Linked DNA regions of Methylicorpusculum oleiharenae. Each later gene encodes a partner of the first gene's protein in a complex. Links are inferred from orthologs where the notes say so. Each region holds a gene or a part of one and is shown on either strand. Other genes may lie near its edges. The genes, in order: GO003_RS12800 and dapF.

Evidence for each region.
Region 2: the proteins of GO003_RS12800 (region 1) and dapF are in contact, whole or in part, in a solved structure (PDB 5YGU), measured with the Escherichia coli proteins. The link is inferred for Methylicorpusculum oleiharenae from one-to-one orthologs.

Annotation. Positions count from the first base shown.
Region 1 is NZ_WUTY02000001.1:2,828,055-2,837,074, forward strand. What follows is about bases 3,339-6,038. They hold GO003_RS12800 (RNA pyrophosphohydrolase), read left to right. Parts: upstream 3,339-4,256; coding sequence 4,257-4,820; downstream 4,821-6,038. Other genes in these bases: GO003_RS12795 (histidinol-phosphatase), read right to left, coding at 3,339-3,965; cpdA (3',5'-cyclic-AMP phosphodiesterase), read right to left, coding at 4,794-5,594; argA (amino-acid N-acetyltransferase), read right to left, coding at 5,600-6,038. Also shown: GO003_RS12775 (c-type cytochrome), read right to left, coding at 55-390; GO003_RS12780 (WD40 repeat domain-containing protein), read right to left, coding at 567-1,517; siroheme synthase CysG, read right to left, coding at 1,531-2,925; GO003_RS12790 (sulfurtransferase TusA family protein), read left to right, coding at 3,009-3,239; more of GO003_RS12795, read right to left, coding at 3,279-3,338; more of argA, read right to left, coding at 6,039-6,916; GO003_RS12815 (serine/threonine-protein kinase), read right to left, coding at 7,294-9,020. UniProt on the Escherichia coli protein: Master regulator of 5'-end-dependent mRNA decay.
Region 2 is NZ_WUTY02000001.1:1,775,717-1,784,983, reverse strand. What follows is about bases 5,898-8,844. They hold dapF (diaminopimelate epimerase), read left to right. Parts: upstream 5,898-6,930; coding sequence 6,931-7,758; downstream 7,759-8,844. Other genes in these bases: xerC (tyrosine recombinase XerC), read left to right, coding at 8,443-8,844; GO003_RS08240 (DUF484 family protein), read left to right, coding at 7,755-8,441; lysA (diaminopimelate decarboxylase), read left to right, coding at 5,898-6,778. Also shown: GO003_RS08280 (Crp/Fnr family transcriptional regulator), read right to left, coding at 1-15; GO003_RS08275 (PilZ domain-containing protein), read left to right, coding at 713-1,060; GO003_RS08270 (substrate-binding domain-containing protein), read right to left, coding at 1,160-1,963; GO003_RS08265 (ATP-binding cassette domain-containing protein), read left to right, coding at 2,150-3,139; GO003_RS08260 (TRAP transporter small permease subunit), read left to right, coding at 3,484-4,023; GO003_RS08255 (TRAP transporter large permease), read left to right, coding at 4,024-5,409; LPS translocon maturation chaperone LptM, read left to right, coding at 5,406-5,528; more of lysA, read left to right, coding at 5,531-5,897; more of xerC, read left to right, coding at 8,845-9,267. UniProt on the Escherichia coli protein: Involved in the succinylase branch of the L-lysine biosynthesis and in the biosynthesis of the pentapeptide incorporated in the peptidoglycan moiety. Catalyzes the stereoinversion of LL-2,6-diaminopimelate (L,L-DAP) to meso-diaminopimelate (meso-DAP).

The DNA.
Region 1 (9,020 bases):
ATTGTATCGAGCGGGGCTTTTATTTTTAAGTCAAAATCAGGTAGTGATTTTAACTTATTTGCTCAGGTACTCGTAAAGCGCATCAATAGCTTGCTCTTCAGTTAAACCTTCTTTTTTGACTGGACCTAAGCTCATGATTTGTTCAACTGCTTTAGGCATGGCGTTTTTACCTTCTTTTAAAACGGTGCCAAATTTAGCGCGATCCAAATTCCCGCCTTTGATCAATACGCGCAGTTGTGGGTTTGAAGAAATGTCGTGACAAGTGCCGCAGCCGCGTCCGAAAGCGCGGTCGTAGATTTTTTTGCCGATTTCAGCGTCACCAGCAGCGTTAGCTTGCGCGCTCAGAGCAACCAGTGCAATTCCAGCAGACGCGATTAATAATTTTTTCATTTTGACCTCTCTTGTGATGGAAGAAGAGCGCACTCTTTAGTTGTAATTAAATGACTGCGCTCAATAAAAAAGTTAAACCCGAAAAGAATAGGGGATTTAACGGAAAAATTCAATTAATTTTACTTTTTGTCGTGGAGATTATCGTTAATGTGTCTGAACAATTACTGAATTTTTAGTTAATTTTTCCAACGTTGCAGATAACCATTTGAGGCGATGCTGTAAATTTTTTTATCGTTTTCGATAAACGCAAGTCCCAGCACCGAAGCAACAGTTGGCCGCCTCTTTTCATCCTTTTTAGCGCGCCAGAACTTTATCCGTTGTCCTGTCTTGATATTCCAAAGATCAATGCGTCCTGAGGTCAAGCCGGTGATCAACTGTCGCCCATTGCCGGAGAATTTTGCTGTCGCAATCGTTTGCCTGTCAGGTTTCAGGGATTTGTATATTTTACCGTTACTGAGCTTCCATAACAGTGCCTGTCCAAGTGCTGCGTTGGTAAAGGCATAGCTGTCATCCGGACTTATCGCAACGGATGACAACTGATTGTAATGACTCCAGGTGTACTTTAATTCACCGGTTGCCAAATCCCATAATTTAGCGGTTTTATCGGCGGAACCAGTTAACGCATAGTGTCCGCTTTTTGAAATATCGGTTGCCAAAACCGAGCCTTCATGCCTGAAAGCATAAAGCGTGAGGCCTTTTTTGAGTGAAAAATAGATGGCTTTATCGGGTAACCCAATGAGCGCAAAATGTCCGTCACTGGATATGCTGACCGCGCTAATCTCGGGGAAACTCCATACTTTTAAAAGCTTTCCATCACTGATACGCCACCAGACCAAAGAATCACGCTCTGCGGTGATTGCAAATTCTTCATTGCCTGAAATGGACGTTTTTATAATACCATTGGTTCCATCCAGGTGTTTCCATGAATGAAGCAGACTTTTGGGTTTTAATTGCCACAGCTCTGCAGGTCCCGACATGTTGCTGATCAAAGCATAGTGCTCGGAAATATCAGCCGCAAAAAGATTATCAGGGCCTAGCTGCTGGGTTTTTTCTGAATTAGACGAATTACCACAGCCGTTAAGCAGAAATAAACAAAATAAAGCGGCAAAACATAAACGATTTAGCATGACTGATCCCGGATTACAGCGCTGAAGTAGCGCTGTACCAATTAAGTTTAGTATGCAATTTGACGACATTCCCGATAATGATCAAGGTCGGCGGTGTGATATCCTCATTAGCGGCGATAGCAGGCAGTGTCGTGAGTGTTCCGGTGTAGACTTTTTGATTCAATGTGGTTCCCTGTTGAATCAATGCGGCCGGTAAGTCATCCGGTGCGCCGTGATCTATCAATGACTGGCAGAGAAAAGGCAGTCCTATCAAGCCCATGTAAATGACCAGGGTCTGGTTTGGGAGAGAGAGTTGCTTCCAATTGAGATTAATGGTGTCGTCTTTTAAATGTCCGGTAACAAATGTGCATGATTGTGCATAATCCCTGTGTGTCAAAGGGATGCCTGCATAAGTGGCGCAGCCCGATGCGGCGGTAATGCCGGGCACAACCTGAAAGTTAACGCCTTGCTCCATCAGGGTTTCAATTTCTTCTCCGCCCCGGCCGAATATGAAGGGGTCGCCGCCTTTAAGACGGGCTACACGCTTGCCTGATTTGGCCAGCGTTGCCAGTAAACTGTTGATTTCGTCCTGCGGCAGACTGTGGTCACTGCGTTTTTTTCCGACATAGATTTTTTCAGCATCTCTGCGCGCCAGTTCCAGAATCGCCGGGGCGACGAGGCGATCATAGAGGATCACATCGGCCTGTTGCATCAACCGTAATGCTTTAAAAGTCAGCAAATCAGGGTCGCCTGGACCTGCTCCTATCAGATAAACTTCGCCTTGGGCCGTTGAATTTGATTCTTCGGCCAAGCATTTTTCCAGTTGAAGAGTCGCTTGAAGTTCATCTCCTTTGAAAACCAGTTCTGCGATCGGGCCTTGTAACGCTTTTTCCCAGAAAATTCGCCGTTGTGCAGGTTCTTTGATCGATCGCTTGACTTGCGGTCTGAATTTTTCAGCCAAGTGTGCGAGGCGCCCGTAAGTGGGCGGAATGATGGTTTCCAGTTTGGCTCTTAACAAGCGCGCTAAAACCGGCGATGCGCCGCCCGATGAAACCGCGACTATCAGAGGTGAACGATCCAAAATCGCAGGAAAAATAAAGCTGCACAGGTCGGGGCTGTCAACGACATTGACGGGGATTTTATGCTGACGAGCAGCGGCTGCAACACTTTCATTGGTGGTTTTGTTGTCGGTGGCCGAGATGACTAGGGTAAATCCCGCGACATCCTCTGCGGTAAAGCTTTTTTGTATGATGCGCAGGCTAAGGTCACTTTCTCTTTCTTTTATTGAAGAACGGATATCTTTGGCTATGACGGTAATACAGGCCCCTGCTTTGCTGAGCAAGTCAATTTTTCTAGCCGCAATTTCGCCTGCACCCACCACCAAACAGGCCTGGCCTGTCAGTTTAAAAAATAAGGGAAAATAGTCCATGTGATCGGTTAGTTCGCTGTTTATTGTAGCGGTGGTATTATAAACACCACTTAGGGAGTTTATAGAAATTATATCCAAGAACCATGATTGAATTTGATTTAGAAGTTGATGCCAGCGGGTTAATGTGCCCGTTGCCCTTATTAAGATTGAAGAAAGCCCTTCAGCAATTACTTGCCGGACACATTGTTAAAATAATCGCTACCGATCCGGCAGCGCATCTGGATATCGGTGTCTACACCGAACAGACCGGGCATGAAATTGTTGATTTTGTGCGGGAAGGAGATAAACAAATTTTTCTGATTAAGAAAAATTAAAAGGCAAAGACTGGTTTGCCTTTTAATCATCCGGCGCGTTTATTTTTTGAAATGGTGCGTGGGGCAGACATGGTTTCTGAGGCTGATAATGGGCCATTCCTGCTGTTCTGCGATCCGTTGCAGCTTTTCATCCGGATCAACCGCAACCGGATGTGTGACTCGATTCAACAGGGGCAAATCATTGTGGGAGTCGCTGTAAAACCAGCTGTCGTCGAGTGTTTCCGAATGCGATGCCAGCCATTCGGTCAATAATGTGACTTTGCCATCCTGAAAACAAGGGACGCCATTAAAGCCCCCGGTATATTTTCCATCGGAAAACTCAGGCGTGGTCGCTATCAAAATATCGATGCCGTAAAGTTGTACGATCGGTTCAGTGACAAACCGGTTTGTCGCCGTAATAACCATTAAGGTATCGCCTTTAACTTTATGTTTATTTATCAGTTCCTGAGCGGGTTTCAGCAAGATTGGAAAAATCTTTTCCTGAACAAATTGCTCTCGCCACTGAAACAGTCTTTGCGGTTCATTATCTGCAAGCGGACGTAAAGAGAATGCCAGGAATTCTCTGATATCCAGATTCCCTTGTTTGTAGTCTTCGTAAAATTTGGCATTTGCCGCTTCATAAGCGTTTTTGTCGACTATGCCCTGATCGACCAGAAACTGCCCCCATAGAAAGTCGCTGTCATCCGCGATGAGTGTATTATCTAAATCAAAAATAGCTAGACTCATTAAAATACCTGTTTAAATTGGCTTTAAAAATAGGCTATAGCCTCCCCAACTGATTTGTGGAACAATAGCTTTATTAATTTTATTCACTGAACGTTACGACGAGTTTATCACCTTAGCGGGTTTACGCTGAACTCATAAAGTAAGAACTGATTGAGAATCTGTGCAGCACAAGCGATTTTAAAGTCTGTAATGACCGAGCGCTTTCATGGCTTAATAATTCTCGCGGTTCCAGCGAACTGATCGCCTAATGCGAAGCAGTCGGTGACGGTCAGATAATTCAAAGGTTTTAACATGATTGACTCAAAAGGATACCGACCTAATGTCGGAATAATCCTTTGCAATGACGAGGGTCGCGTGTTTTGGGCTAAACGTTCCGGTGCCAATTCCTGGCAGTTTCCACAGGGGGGCATTAATGATGACGAAGACCCTGAAGCGGCGATGTATCGTGAACTGTGGGAGGAGACCGGTTTGCGTGCCGAACATGTGCAGTTGCTGGGACGCACAAGATATTGGCTGCGTTATCAATTGCCTGAAAGATATATCCGCAAACAGTCGATACCCCTTTGCATAGGACAAAAACAAATCTGGTTTATTTTGCGCTTGGTTACGCCTGAATCCAATGTGCGTTTTGATCGAACGGCCAAGCCTGAATTTGATGGCTGGCGCTGGGTGGATTATTGGGAACCACTGAATGATGTTGTGTACTTCAAACGCAAAGTGTACCGAAAGGCGATGGCGGAATTGGGTGCACTGCTGGTAGCCGATTCTGTTCCGGTAAAAGCAGATGGGTATCTGGCTAAAGAAAAAAAGAATCTGAAAAAAACCAGGTCAATAGCCAAACGAGTCCAAACTTAGCTCCTGAAGCAAGCCTGGGAGGCGGTAGACGCTGGTTTCGATTGACCCGTCAGGCAATAAGTTAATGATACGGTAACCGGGCATCTCCAAATCCAGCGTAAAATCGCTGCACAGCGGCTTGAATTGAAAACAGGTCGCTGGTGAGCCTAGAACACGAATGGACTGATAATCGCGGTCCATCACTTGATGGATATGCCCGGTCGTGACGGCTTTTACTTGCGGAAAATCGCGTAGAATGTTCAACACTTCCTGCTGATTCTCAATCAGCATGGTATCCATCCATTGGCTTTGCGTCGGCAGGACATGATGATGGACTGCGATTAACGCAAAATAATTCGGCTGTTCAGTCAGACATTTCTGTAAAAATAACAGTTCTTCATTGCCGATATTGCCGCCGGGTCGGCCGGGTATCTGGCTGTTAAGACAGATTAACTGCCAGTCATCAAACAAGGTTTGTTTGTTACAGCTGATTTTTTGACTGTTAAACAAACTGAGCATCAGCGGGTAGTCGTCATGATTACCGGGCAAGCACACCGAATTGACCGGGTATCGTTCCAGCGTTTTTAATATCCGCATATAACTCGCCGCACAAGGATCTTGAGCAAGGTCTCCCGATAGCAGAACAAGATCAAAGGTATTGCCTGTGGCAAATGCCTGATCAAGAACGGCCTTGAAATAATACTCGGTGTCTATGCCCAGCATTTTCTCCCCTGGGGCAGGCAAAATATGAAGGTCGGTAATTTGAAGGATAGACACCGTCTTTGAATAAGGCATAGGCATTAGCTAATGGTTTTGCATAAGACTTTCGAATTTCTCTGCGGGTTGTAAGATGATTTCAAAGGTTCAGGCAGAAGTTCAATGGATACAGGCTTGAACCCTCTTTCAATAAACCAGTGAACGGTTTGAGTCGAAAGTACATAAAGTTTCGAAATATCAGACTGTTTTGCTTTATCATAAATGTAATCCAACAGGTGGCTGGCTCTGGATGCTCGCTGATAATCCGGATGAATTGCCAGACAGGCTATTACACCCCTGCCTGAATCAGCTAGAGCATGAAGCGCGGTGCAACCAATAATCAAACCGTCTCGTTCAATAATAATATAGTCGGAAATTTCCATTTCCAGTTTTTCACGAGAGCGTTTAACCAATAAACCTTGTTGCTCCAAAGGCTTTATCAATTCCATGATGCCGCCAATATCGTCCAGTTCGGCGGTACGGATCGTCTCAAATGCGGCGTGACTGACCAATGTGCCGATGCCGTCACGCGTGAATAATTCTAGTAACAAAGCACCATCAACTTGCCGGTTGACCAGGTGGGCGCGTGTTACGCCGTTTTGACAGCTTTGAATGGCTGCGCTTAAAGAGCGGGCGATGGCTTCCGGCAGGTTTGGATTGTTTTCCAGTAATTCATTGGCTTGCCCGGTAGTCAGTTGCTGGACTGGTTTCTGGTTATCAGGATTTAAACAGTTTTGCTCAGTCATCAAAATTAGTTTTTCAGCCTGCAAGGCGATAGCGACTTCGGTGGCAACTTCCTCCGCCGAAAGATTAAAAACCTCCCCGCTCGGAGAATAACCAATCGGTGAAATCAGCACGACATTATTCTGGTCAAGTTGTTGATGTATCCCCTGGCTGTCAATTCGCCGGACTTTGCCGGTATAGCAATAGTCAATTCCATCCAGCACACCAAGCGGCTTTGCGGTGACAAAATTGCCCGAGGCGACTCTGATTTTTGCACCGGCCATGGGTGAATTAGCCAAGCCCATCGATAACAAGGCTTCAATTTCTACCCGGACCAATCCGGCCGCCTGTTTGACATATTGCAGTGTCGATTGGTCGGTAATGCGAAGGTGATGGTGAAATCTGGGCGTATCTCCTTGCTGTAGCAGGCGTTCATCTATTTGGGAGCGAATGCCGTGGACCAGAACCAGCCTGACACCCAAACTTTTCAATAAGGCAAAGTCATGAATCAAATTATCGAAATTCGGTTCAGTCACCGCCACGCCGCTAAAAAAAATGACAAAGGTACGGTTCCGGTGGGCGTGGATGTAAGGAGAGGAATTCCTGAACCAATTGACGAATGTGCTTTGTTGTTCCATTGAGATAATTTCAAGACAAACTGAGTTGTTGAGTCGACAAAGGCCCGATAAAAATTGTGGGTTAAGCCTTGTTTATAAAATGAGGTTGACTGACGTTAATCTCATTTTACTGGAATATACCGGGCAGGTGGTAGGTTACAGGCGCCTTGAAGAGTCGGCCACTCAATGCTTTGTCCACTGTATACCTTTCGCACTTCAAATTTCGGCAGTGCCTAAGGAGGCAACGGGTTGTTCGGCAAAGGCTTTGCCGGCATGGATGCTGGCATAGAGCCTACATGGATGGTTTTACGGCGTCCTTTCGAGCATCCCTGTGCCGAATTTCGATCTACGATGGGCATAGATGCCGGATTTTGTTCTGCAAATGGGGCAATCGAATGTCAGGGCTGGCGTAAAATTTTAGCTTTGAGATCCAATAAGGTCTGGTGTTTAGGGATGGCCTCCAAGCCCTCTTCAATCTTGGTCAGACTTTCATCATGTTTGCCTTCAACATAAAGTTGTTCTGCCTGCTCACTCAGAATGTCGGCAATTTTTTTCAGACCCTGTTTTGCTTCTTTATTATACGGGTCGATCTCAAGCACCTGCCGATAAGACCAGAGTGCATTGCTTCCGGTAGGCGCCGTCAAATAACCCACATCAAAATGAATTTCTGCCAAATCCAATAAATCTTTGATTTTTAACTGTTGCTCAGGGCTAAGTTGAATGATTTTGTCTTGTAACGGATCTATCTCTTGAGCGAGTTTAATGTAACCGGCAATTCCGGCAATAAGAGTAATGACAGCCAGGCTGCCCAGGATAATGGGCAGTGCGGATTTGGCCTGCAATCCGTTCATGAATTGCTGAACGGATTGAATTCTGTCTTGCCGTTTAAAGGCAAGTCCTTTGGCTAGCGTTTTCCATTGTCTTCGGCTTAATCCACTGACCATTTTAGGTTGCAGATTCAGTTCCATAGCTTTTGGGGCTGAAAGTTTTCCGTAGGGATGCTTTCCAGTCAAAATTTCGTAAGTTACACAGGCTAAAGCGTAAACATCATCGCTGGGGTCCGGATCATTTTCGTAAAACATTTCAAGGCTTGCATAGGCAGGCGTAAGGGCACCCAAATCACGGCGGGCGTCAAATACCGTTTGATCCTGCTCGGCATCATGACGGCTTACGGCGCAGGCTATGCCGAAATCAAGGACTTTAACTTCGCCGTTCTCTAAAACGCAAACGTTGCCGGGCTTGAAATCGGAATGGACAATCCCGTGCTTGTGGGCATAAGCCAACGCCAAACATAAACCTTTAATGATGTACCAGGCTTTTTTAAAAGGCAGGCCATTGGGGGCCTTTTCTGAAATATATCGGCCTAACGATTGACCATCCAGAATCTCCATGGACATGAAGACGTGGCTTTTATCTCGGTCGAAATCGTAAACCGTAATAATGTTTGGGTGTGCAAGGGTTTGGGCTTTTTGAGTCTCTCTTTGTAAAGCGATAAAGGCGGTGGCGTTATTTTTAATGTCTTCGTTAAGGATTTTCAACGCCACGAAAGGTGATTTGTCTCTTGCTTCCTGCTTACGAAGGTCCAGTGCCTTGTAGACCACGCCCATGCCGCCGCTACCCAGCACATCCTGCAACACGAAACGCTCCTTGAGCGTCGAGCCGATGCCTAGCGGACCGTCGTTTGAAGGCGATTCAAAAGATGAATCAGTTTGAGTAAATGACAGTGTGGCTGAGTTTGAACTGGTTTGCGAGCCTGACATCACAGTCTTTGGCGGTGCCGTTCGTCCTGCCGGATTGATTACAACGGTTGATTCTTCTTCGCCAGTGAAAGCGGATGACACAGGTGCTTGATAAATCACCCGCGTCTCATCATCTTCCTGTGTTTGCGTCACGGGATTGAACCGCGTTTCATCATTGTCAGTCTGGTTCACAGAGTGGCTTAAACTGTCTAATGAAGAAAGTAAGCGTAGATAGTGCTCCGGACTCAACTGTTTTTGTTCGAGATTGCTGCGTAAGACATGCCGGATTTTTTCACTTTTTTCAGGCGTCTGTATGAGTGTTTGCTGTAAAAAAACCTCCAATTGATCCAGGTTCAGTTGCCCTTTACAAAATTGCAGCAACGTAT
Region 2 (9,267 bases), 1.1 Mb from region 1 along the record:
TTGAGTATCGGGCATATTTTAACTTAGCATAAAGGAAATTACCTCTCTGGGCATTATAACCCGCAACGCGCCAAACTCTCCGTACGCTAACAAACATTGGCACTTTTTTTTCTAATCATTTAAAAAATCGATAGCAATTGACAAGGTCATTCGAACCCTACTTATATCTAACGGTATTGCGCTGAACAGGGCAAGCCACCGATTCCCGGTTTGATGATTAAGAGAGAGGCGTAAGCTTTGCGGGGATGTTGGCAGCAGGGATGCTGCCGTCAAGCGCCCATGGATGGGCCTACGGCGTTCCCCGCAAGGCTTACGCCAACCCTCAAAGCCAAATAAATAGTTCAAACTGGGAATTGCTGAGGGTAGGCTATTCTGATATAGCTTAATTGATCTATACTCGGTTTGTAACTACTCGCACACTTGGAAGTGAGTGTATAGGTGAGTTGCCTGCTTTTCGCAATCCACCCATTAACACCTTTGTTTTATTGCTCCGCTGAATAGTTATACCTTTCGCACTTCAAATTTCGGCAGTGCCTAAGGAGGCAACGGGGTGTTCGGCAAAGGCTTTGCCAGCATGAATGCTGGCAAAGCCTACAGGGATAAATTTACGGCGTCCTTTGACGGGCACCCCTGTGCCGAATTCGATCTACGATGGATATACACTATTTTTTAAAAATTACGCTAAATAACTACATTTTTTAGGCGAATGACTATGCAACAAGAAAGGCGTAACCACCCTCGCTTCCCAGTCGACGGAATTAAAGCCCATCTCACCATTAAGCGTCCTGCCAACGATACTCTCGAATTTGAAGGCGAAGTGATCGACCTCAGCTATACCGGTATCAAAATTCATCTGGACAGTCCCCTGCCCGAAGAAAGCGAAGGCTGGGTATCCATTGTTTTAATTCTGCCCAACTCGCAGATTCCGGTTGCTATCCGCGGAGAGATAAAACACTTATGCCAAGGCACACACTACGGCGTGCAATGTGACGATACTTTGCCCAAAGACGCCTATGACGAACTCCTTTTTGAATGTGTAAAATCGGGTCAAAAAGTTTAACCGCCCGATAGTTCACGCTTAAATAGCGATTAATGCCGTTCATTTAAACAGGCATGAAAGCCTAGCGATTGTGTTCGATCCGTACCGATGAATTCTGCTTTAACGTTCCGCATCTGGATGAAATAATGCCTGCCCCTGTATTTTATAGCCTGCAATCAGCGCTTGCCCCTCCTCGCCTGTCAAAAATTCGATATAGCGCATCGCCGATTCATAATTCAGGTTTGGAAAACGCTGGGGATTAACCGCTATCACATGATAAGGATTCATCAGAGCCTCATCACCTTCATAAAGAACATTGAGTTGCAGTTTTGCCTGCATAGCGAGATAAGTGCCTCTATCCGATAAGGCATACGCCTGCTTTTCATCCGCCATCGTTAAAACCGCTCCCATACCCTGGCCGGCCGATATATACCATTCCCCCTGCGGCTTAAGACCTGTTTGTTGCCAGAGCGCCAGCTCTTTTTGATGTGTGCCCGAATCATCGCCCCTGGAGATAAACAAGGCCTTGGCTTTGCTTATTTTTTGCAAGGCTTCGTTAACCGTTTGCGCCGATTTGACTCCGGCATTGTCGTTATTCGGGCCCAATAAAACAAAATCATTAAACATCACCCGCTTGCGATTAACCCCATAGCCCGCGGCTACGAACGCCGCTTCAGCGTCAGGCGCATGCACCAAAAGCACATCCACGTCTCCGTTTTCGGCTAATTTCAACGCTTTGCCCGTACCAACCGCCAAAACTTCAATCCTGACGCCATAGCGTTTTTCAAAAGCCGGATTCAACACTTTTAGCAAGCCGCTGTTTTCTGTGCTGGTTGTCGTAGACATGCGCAATACAGTTTCTGCGTAGCCTTCAAAAGCAACCACAAAAATCAACACCCCTAATAAATACTTGATTTTTTTCATTATTTTGTCCTTTGTAATATCAATACCAAGACCGGATGAAGCAACCCGGATTTCGTAATACTGCATCCAGGCTACCAGTTACTGGCCGTTAACATTATGTATTGTTATTGAACCATAAGCCGGAAATAAAATACCGTTACAATAACATCCGGTTGCTGGTATTAACGATTTTGAGGATGAGCTCGTTTGAAGGGTATTTATGAACTGCATGACATTCGTTTTGCATACGGCGATAAGACTGTATTGTCTCTGCCTGAATTATGGATTCATGGCCAACACGTCACGGCTCTAATTGGCCCAAACGGATGCGGCAAAAGCACACTATTGAACCTATTGTCTCTTACGCTAACGCCTCAGCAAGGTGACATTGTGTTCATGGGGGAAAAAGTTTCCGGCAAAAATCGCCGTAACCTCATTCGGAAAATCGGTTATTTGCCACAAAATCCATTTATGTTTCGAGGCACGGTGCGGGATAACCTGTTGCTGGCGCTTAAATTTCACGGCGTAAAACCCTCACAAGGCCGTCAAAAAATTGATACTGCGCTGGCGCAATTCGGCATTGGTCATCTGACCAATCATCAGGCCAATAGCTTATCCGGTGGCGAACTCCAAAAAACAGCGCTGGCGAGAGCTTTGATTACCGAGCCTGACGTGCTGCTGATGGACGAACCGTTTAACTTTCTGGATAATTCCAGTAACCAACTGATGGAACAGTTTATCAGCGGCTTCCTGGACCAGGCACAACAAACCCTGATTTTCAGCACGCATAACCGTTTACAGGGTTTGGCATTGGCGGGGCCTGTCATCTCGCTGGTTCAGGGCACGCAGGTCGATTCCCCGCTGATCAATCTCTTCGGTGGCACTACCCAAGGTAATAGCTTCGACACCGGCAAGCTGTTGATCCGATTGCCGGGGGATGTCTGTGATTGCCGTCATATTTCGATTGATCCGCATGAAATTGTCCTGTCTCGCACACCGCTGATTTCCAGCATACGCAATCAATTTTCCGGCCGCATCACCTCTATTTCAGAAGAAGCCGGCAAAGTCTGCGTTGAAGTCAGAAGTGATGAAAAGTTCCTGGCTTTAATCACTCATGAAGCCTTACAGGATCTTAATTTGCGCTTGGGCGAGACCATCTGGGTGAATTTCAAATCAAACTCGATTGTTGCTTTTTAAGCGGTCTATTTTTACCCGCATTTGAACTGATTCATAATTTCCGAACCGTTTTTTTACTCAATCCGCCAAAATCTTCTAGAATTCAGAACACATCAACCAGGTTAACGCTTATGAAACAGTTCAAACTTCCAGGCCCCATGCGAATTCTATGGGGAAGTCTTGGCTGCTATTGGCTGAAGGACATTGTCAATCCTGGCTTTTTGGCGATTGCGTTTATGTTACTGTTGTTAATTCCTATCCTCATGATAGAAACCCCACCACTGTCTCGCCCAAAAAAAATACGGTCTAAAATTATTCTTTAGCCTTGAATTTCATTTAGAATATCGTTTTTTTGTGCGCCATTTATGTCAAGTCTTGTTTCAGCTCTGAAAGGCTATATTCAGATTATTGATGCGCTTAATGACCGGGTTGGAAAAGCCGTGTCCTGGCTTACGCTGGTCATGGTGCTGGGCACATTTCTTATTGTCGTTTTGCGTTATGCATTGAACTATGGTTCCGTCGCCTCTCAGGAATGCATTGCTTACCTGCATGCTTTAGTGTTTATGCTGGGCGTAGCTTATACATTGAAAGTTGACGGTCACGTCAGGGTCGATATTTTCTATCAGGGTTTTAGCAAAAGAACCAAAGCATGGATTGACTGTTCCGGTGTCATTTTATTACTGCTTCCTGTCACGGCTTTTATCGGCTGGAGCAGTTGGGATTATGTCCTGGAATCCTGGAAAATTCATGAAAGCTCGGGCAATTCGGGCGGCTTACCGGGTGTTTTTCTGATCAAATCCACGCTTGTCATTACAGCTTGCCTGCTCGCCCTGCAGGGCAGCGCGCTTTTTCTCGACAGCTTGTTAATTGCGCTTGATTTAAAGCCTTTAGAGGAATCGGATTAAATGGAACATACGATGGCGCTGTGGCTTTTTGCTGCCGTATTTATCGTCCTGCTGTCCGGCTTTCCGGTTGCCTTTGCATTGAGCGGAACGGCGCTTGCCTTTGCCGGTTTAGGTTTATGGCTGGAGGTATTCGACGTCGCCTTTTTAAATGCCTTGCCTAACCGGCTGTACGGCATTATGACCAATGAAACGCTGATTGCCGTTCCTTTGTTTGTTTTTATGGGGGTTATGCTGGAGCGCTCGAAAGTTGCCGAAAGTTTGCTTGAATCGATGACGGATCTGTTGGGTTCACTCAAAGGCGGACTGGGTATTGCGGTCACGCTGGTCGGCATGTTGATGGCGGCGAGCACCGGCATTGTAGGCGCAACGGTAGTGACTATGGGCTTACTTTCCTTGCCCACCATGCTGCGCCGCAATTACGACCCGGCTATCGCCTGCGGCACGATTTGCGCGTCCGGAACGCTGGGCCAAATCATCCCGCCATCCATAGTCCTGGTATTACTGGGCGATATTATTTCTACGGCCTATCAGCAGGCTCAATTAGATAACGGCATTTTCGCGCCTGAAACCGTTTCAGTTGGCGACTTGTTTGCCGGCGCCCTGATTCCCGGATTAAGCCTGATCGTTTTGTACCTTATCTACATTGCCGCACTTGCCTTGTTCAAACCCGGCTTGATGCCGTTGACCGTTCAGCCGGTGGAACGTGACTGGCGATTTTATGCCAAAGTATTAGGCAGTCTGACACCGCCGCTGGCGCTGATCGTATCGGTTTTGGGCTCTATCATCGGCGGTCTGGCCACGCCTACCGAGGCGGCGTCAGTCGGCGCGGTAGGCGCAATTATTCTGGCCGTGATCAAAGGCCAATTTAATCTGCAGCAAATCCGTTACGTCGTACAAAACACCACGCAAGTGACCAGCATGGTTTTCATGATTTTGATGGGCGCAGCCCTGTTTTCACTGGTTTTTAGAGGTTTTGGCGGAGACGAATTAATTGTCAGCCTGCTTTCCGACTTACCGGGCGGCAAGTTCGGCGCTGTTTTCTGCGTCATGCTGATCATGTTCCTGCTGGGTTTTATGCTTGATTTTATCGAAATCATCTTCGTGATCGTTCCGATTGTCGGCCCCGTCCTGCTGGCGATGGATATTAATCCGGTATGGCTGGGCGTCATGATGGCCTTAAATTTACAAACTTCATTTTTAACACCGCCTTTCGGATTTGCACTGTTTTATCTTCGAGGCGTCGCCCCACCTGAAATCACAACACTCCAGATCTATAAAGGCGTGATACCCTTTATCGCAATTCAGATCTTAATGCTGGGTTTACTCGCTTTCTGGCCACAATTAGCCACTTGGTTACCTGCTCTCATTTACGCTAAACCGATATGATAAAAAAATTCATCCCCGTTCTTTTGCTTTTTAGCATTTTACTGACCGCCTGCGGTCAAATCGGACCGCTATACTTGCCGGACCAACGCCCACCCATCACGGTAGAAAAAGAAAAATAAGCATGGACTATTTTAATTATCACAATCACCGGCTTTTCGCTGAAGACTGCCCGGTAACAGACCTCGCGGCTCAATACGGCACGCCCTGTTATATCTATTCAAGAGCCACGCTGGAAAAGCACTGGCACGCATTCAACGATGCCTTTGGCGATCATCCTCACCTGATTTGCTATGCCGTTAAAGCCAATTCCAATATCGCCATTCTCAATCTGCTGGCCCGATTAGGCTCGGGGTTCGATATTGTGTCCTTGGGAGAATTACAGCGGGTATTGAAAGCCGGCGGCGATCCTCAAAAAATCGTATTTTCGGGTGTCGGTAAGCGCGAAGATGAAATTACTTTCGCGTTAAAAACCGGTATACGCTGTTTCAATATTGAAGTCAGTGGTGAACTGGACAGGATCAATGATCTTGCCGGACAACTCGGCGTCGTTGCCCCGGTCTCGTTCAGAGTAAACCCGGATGTCGATGCAAAAACACACCCCTACATTTCAACCGGATTAAAAGAAAATAAATTCGGCTTGTCCATAGATCAAGCCTTTACGGAATATCTTCGCGCCGCGCAATTACCTCATATCAGGATTGCAGGCATTGACTGTCACATCGGTTCTCAATTGACCGAAATCCAGCCTTTCCTGGATGCTCTGGAACGCATTCTTGTATTGGTTGATAAATTGGCTGAGCAAGGGATTGCATTACACCATATTGATCTGGGCGGCGGCCTCGGCATCCGCTACCGGGATGAAAAACCTTATGAACCGTCTCATTATGTGGAAGCCGTGCTGAAACGTCTGGATTCAAGTGAATACGAAATCCTGATGGAACCGGGGCGTGCCATAGCCGGCAATGCCGGTATCTTGGTCACCCGCGTCGAATATCTCAAACAAACGGCGGACAAGCACTTTGCCATCGTCGATGCAGCAATGAATGATTTGATTCGACCTTCGCTTTATGGCGCCTGGCAAGCTATTATTCCAGTAGACGAAACCAGTACCGCTGAAGAACGTGAATGGGATATTGTCGGACCGGTCTGTGAAACCGGCGACTTTTTGGGGAAAGACCGTCAGTTGAAGCTCAATGCGGGGGACTTGCTGGCTATTCGGTCTTCAGGCGCTTACGGTTTCACCATGAGTTCAAACTATAATTCCAGACCCAGAGCGCCCGAGATTATGGTTGACGGCGCGTCTGCCTTTATTGTCCGGGAACGCGAAACCCTTGAACAATTATGGACCGGTGAAAAACTCTTGCCTTAGGAAAGCGGCCAAATCGCGGCTTTATCAAGCGCAGGCACACCATGTAAATTCGAAACCATTCTCTGTCTGGCGAGTAATTATGCATTTACGTTGAATAGTTTCGAAATACAATACGGACGTTTCTATATTTTTATGTGCAGAGAAAAAACAGCATGATCAACTTCACTAAAATGCACGGCTTAGGCAATGACTTTGTCGTTATTGATGCCATCCATCAAAACATTTCATTGTCTCCGGAACAGATTCGTTTTATTGCGCACCGACATTTTGGTATTGGTTGTGATCAGATTCTGCTGGTAGAACCCCCGGTAAGCGATACTGCCGATTTCAAGTACCGCATCTTTAATGCAGACGGCAGCGAAGTCTCTCAATGTGGCAATGGCGCTCGCTGTTTTGCCAAATTTGTCAGGGACAAGCGACTGACAGAAAAGGATAAAATTCTGGTAGATACTAATGGCGGTCAATTGTTGCTATCCTTTGATCAGGACGACATGATCACCGTCAATATGGGTATCCCCAAACACAATCCGGCGGAAATACCGCTTTTGGCATCTGTTGAATCGCGATTTTATACCGCCATTGTCAATAACACTGAAAAAGCTTTCGGAGCGGTATCCATGGGTAATCCTCATGCCGTTTTGCAGGTTCACGATGTCAAAACAGCGCCGGTCCATGAGATAGGACCGCTTTTGGAAAACCACCCAGACTTTCCGGAACGGGCCAATATCGGTTTTATGCAGATCATCGATAAAAATCATATCAAACTGCGTGTCTATGAACGCGGATCAGGTGAAACCATGGCCTGCGGAAGCGGCGCTTGTGCAGCAGTCGTCATTGGCATTGAACAGCACTTGCTGGATCATCACGTCACCGTGGAATTACCCGGAGGCAAATTAAAAATCGAGTGGGACGGGCGAGGTCAGCCTGTTTTGATGACAGGACCCGCCAGCATCGTTTTCGAGGGAAACATTGAACTATGAGTCACCCCAACATCACTTCTGAAATATCCGAAGAGCAAGTCGAACATTACTTACGTAAACACCCGGAGTTTTTTAACGATCATCTTAATCTGCTGGAAAAACTGACGATCCCCCATCCCAGCGGAGACGCTATTTCCCTGATATCCAAGCAACTGGAAATTTTCAGAGTCAAGCATCAGGAATTGGAAAACCAGCTCACGGCCTTGATAGAAATTGCCCGTGACAACGATACGTCTTTCAATCGCATGCATAAATTGACGCTGGCCTTATTGGATGCTTCGACCTTAGAAGAAGCGATCGTCAATCTGGAACATGTGTTTAACGAGTATTTTCTGACCGACTTCGTGTCTATCAAGATCATTTCCGAACAACACTCTTACCTGGACAACTTGTTTATTTCAGCAGACAGCCCCGATTTGCAGCATTTTTACCCTATTTTATCCAGCAATCAGGCAAAATGCGGGCGACCCAGTCTGGCACAAGCCAAGGTTCTCTTCGGCGGCAATGCGCTGCAAGTCAAATCCTGCGCCATTATTCCAATGGCCTTTACTCAACTGGAAGGCATCATCGCAATCGGCAGCCAGGAGGAAAACCGGTTTCATTACAGTATGGGCAATTTATTTCTGACCCAGATGAGTGAAATTATCGGCACCCGTTTGATTGCCCTGCTCGAGCATAACTGACGTGACGCCTGCAGCGACCCAATGGTTGGAGCGGTTTATTGAACAACTGCAGATCGAAAAAAGGTCGTCACCGCATACCGTCACAAGCTATCGCCACGATTTACTTAAGTTAACCGCCTACTGTGAAGAACACAACATCCAGGACTGGCAGGATATTCAGCCCGCCTTGATTCGCGGCTACATCGCCGCACGTCATCGTCAGGGCATGGGTAGCAAAAGCCTGCAACGTGAATTATCTTCAATTCGCGGGTTTTTCAAATTCCTGTTAAAACTCCAGGTTGCATCAATAAACCCAGCGCAAGCAATCAGAGCCCCCAAACAGGATAGGAAATTACCCAAACTGCTGGATGTCGATCAAGTCAGCGGCTTACTGGATGCGAACACAGTTTCCGCGCTGGAAATACGCGACCAGGCCATGTTCGAGCTGTTTTACTCCTGCGGCCTGCGCCTGAGTGAATTAACCGACTTAAATATCAACGACCTGGACCTGTCGGACCGCACGTTAATTGTACGCTCAGGTAAAGGCAATAAAACGAGGGTGCTGCCCATAGGAAGTAAAGCTGTTAAGTCAGTTAATAGCTGGCTGATGCTGCGGCCTCAGTATAATGCCGGTGACGAAACGGCCTTGTTTATCTCCAATCGCGGCAAACGCATCAGCACCCGTAATGTACATCAGCGCTTACAAAACTGGTGTCAGACTAAAGGCGTAGCCGAGCACGTCCATCCTCATATGCTGCGCCATTCATTTGCCAGCCATCTACTGGAATCCAGTCAGGATTTGAGAGCCGTCCAGGAATTACTGGGCCACGCTAACATCAGCACGACC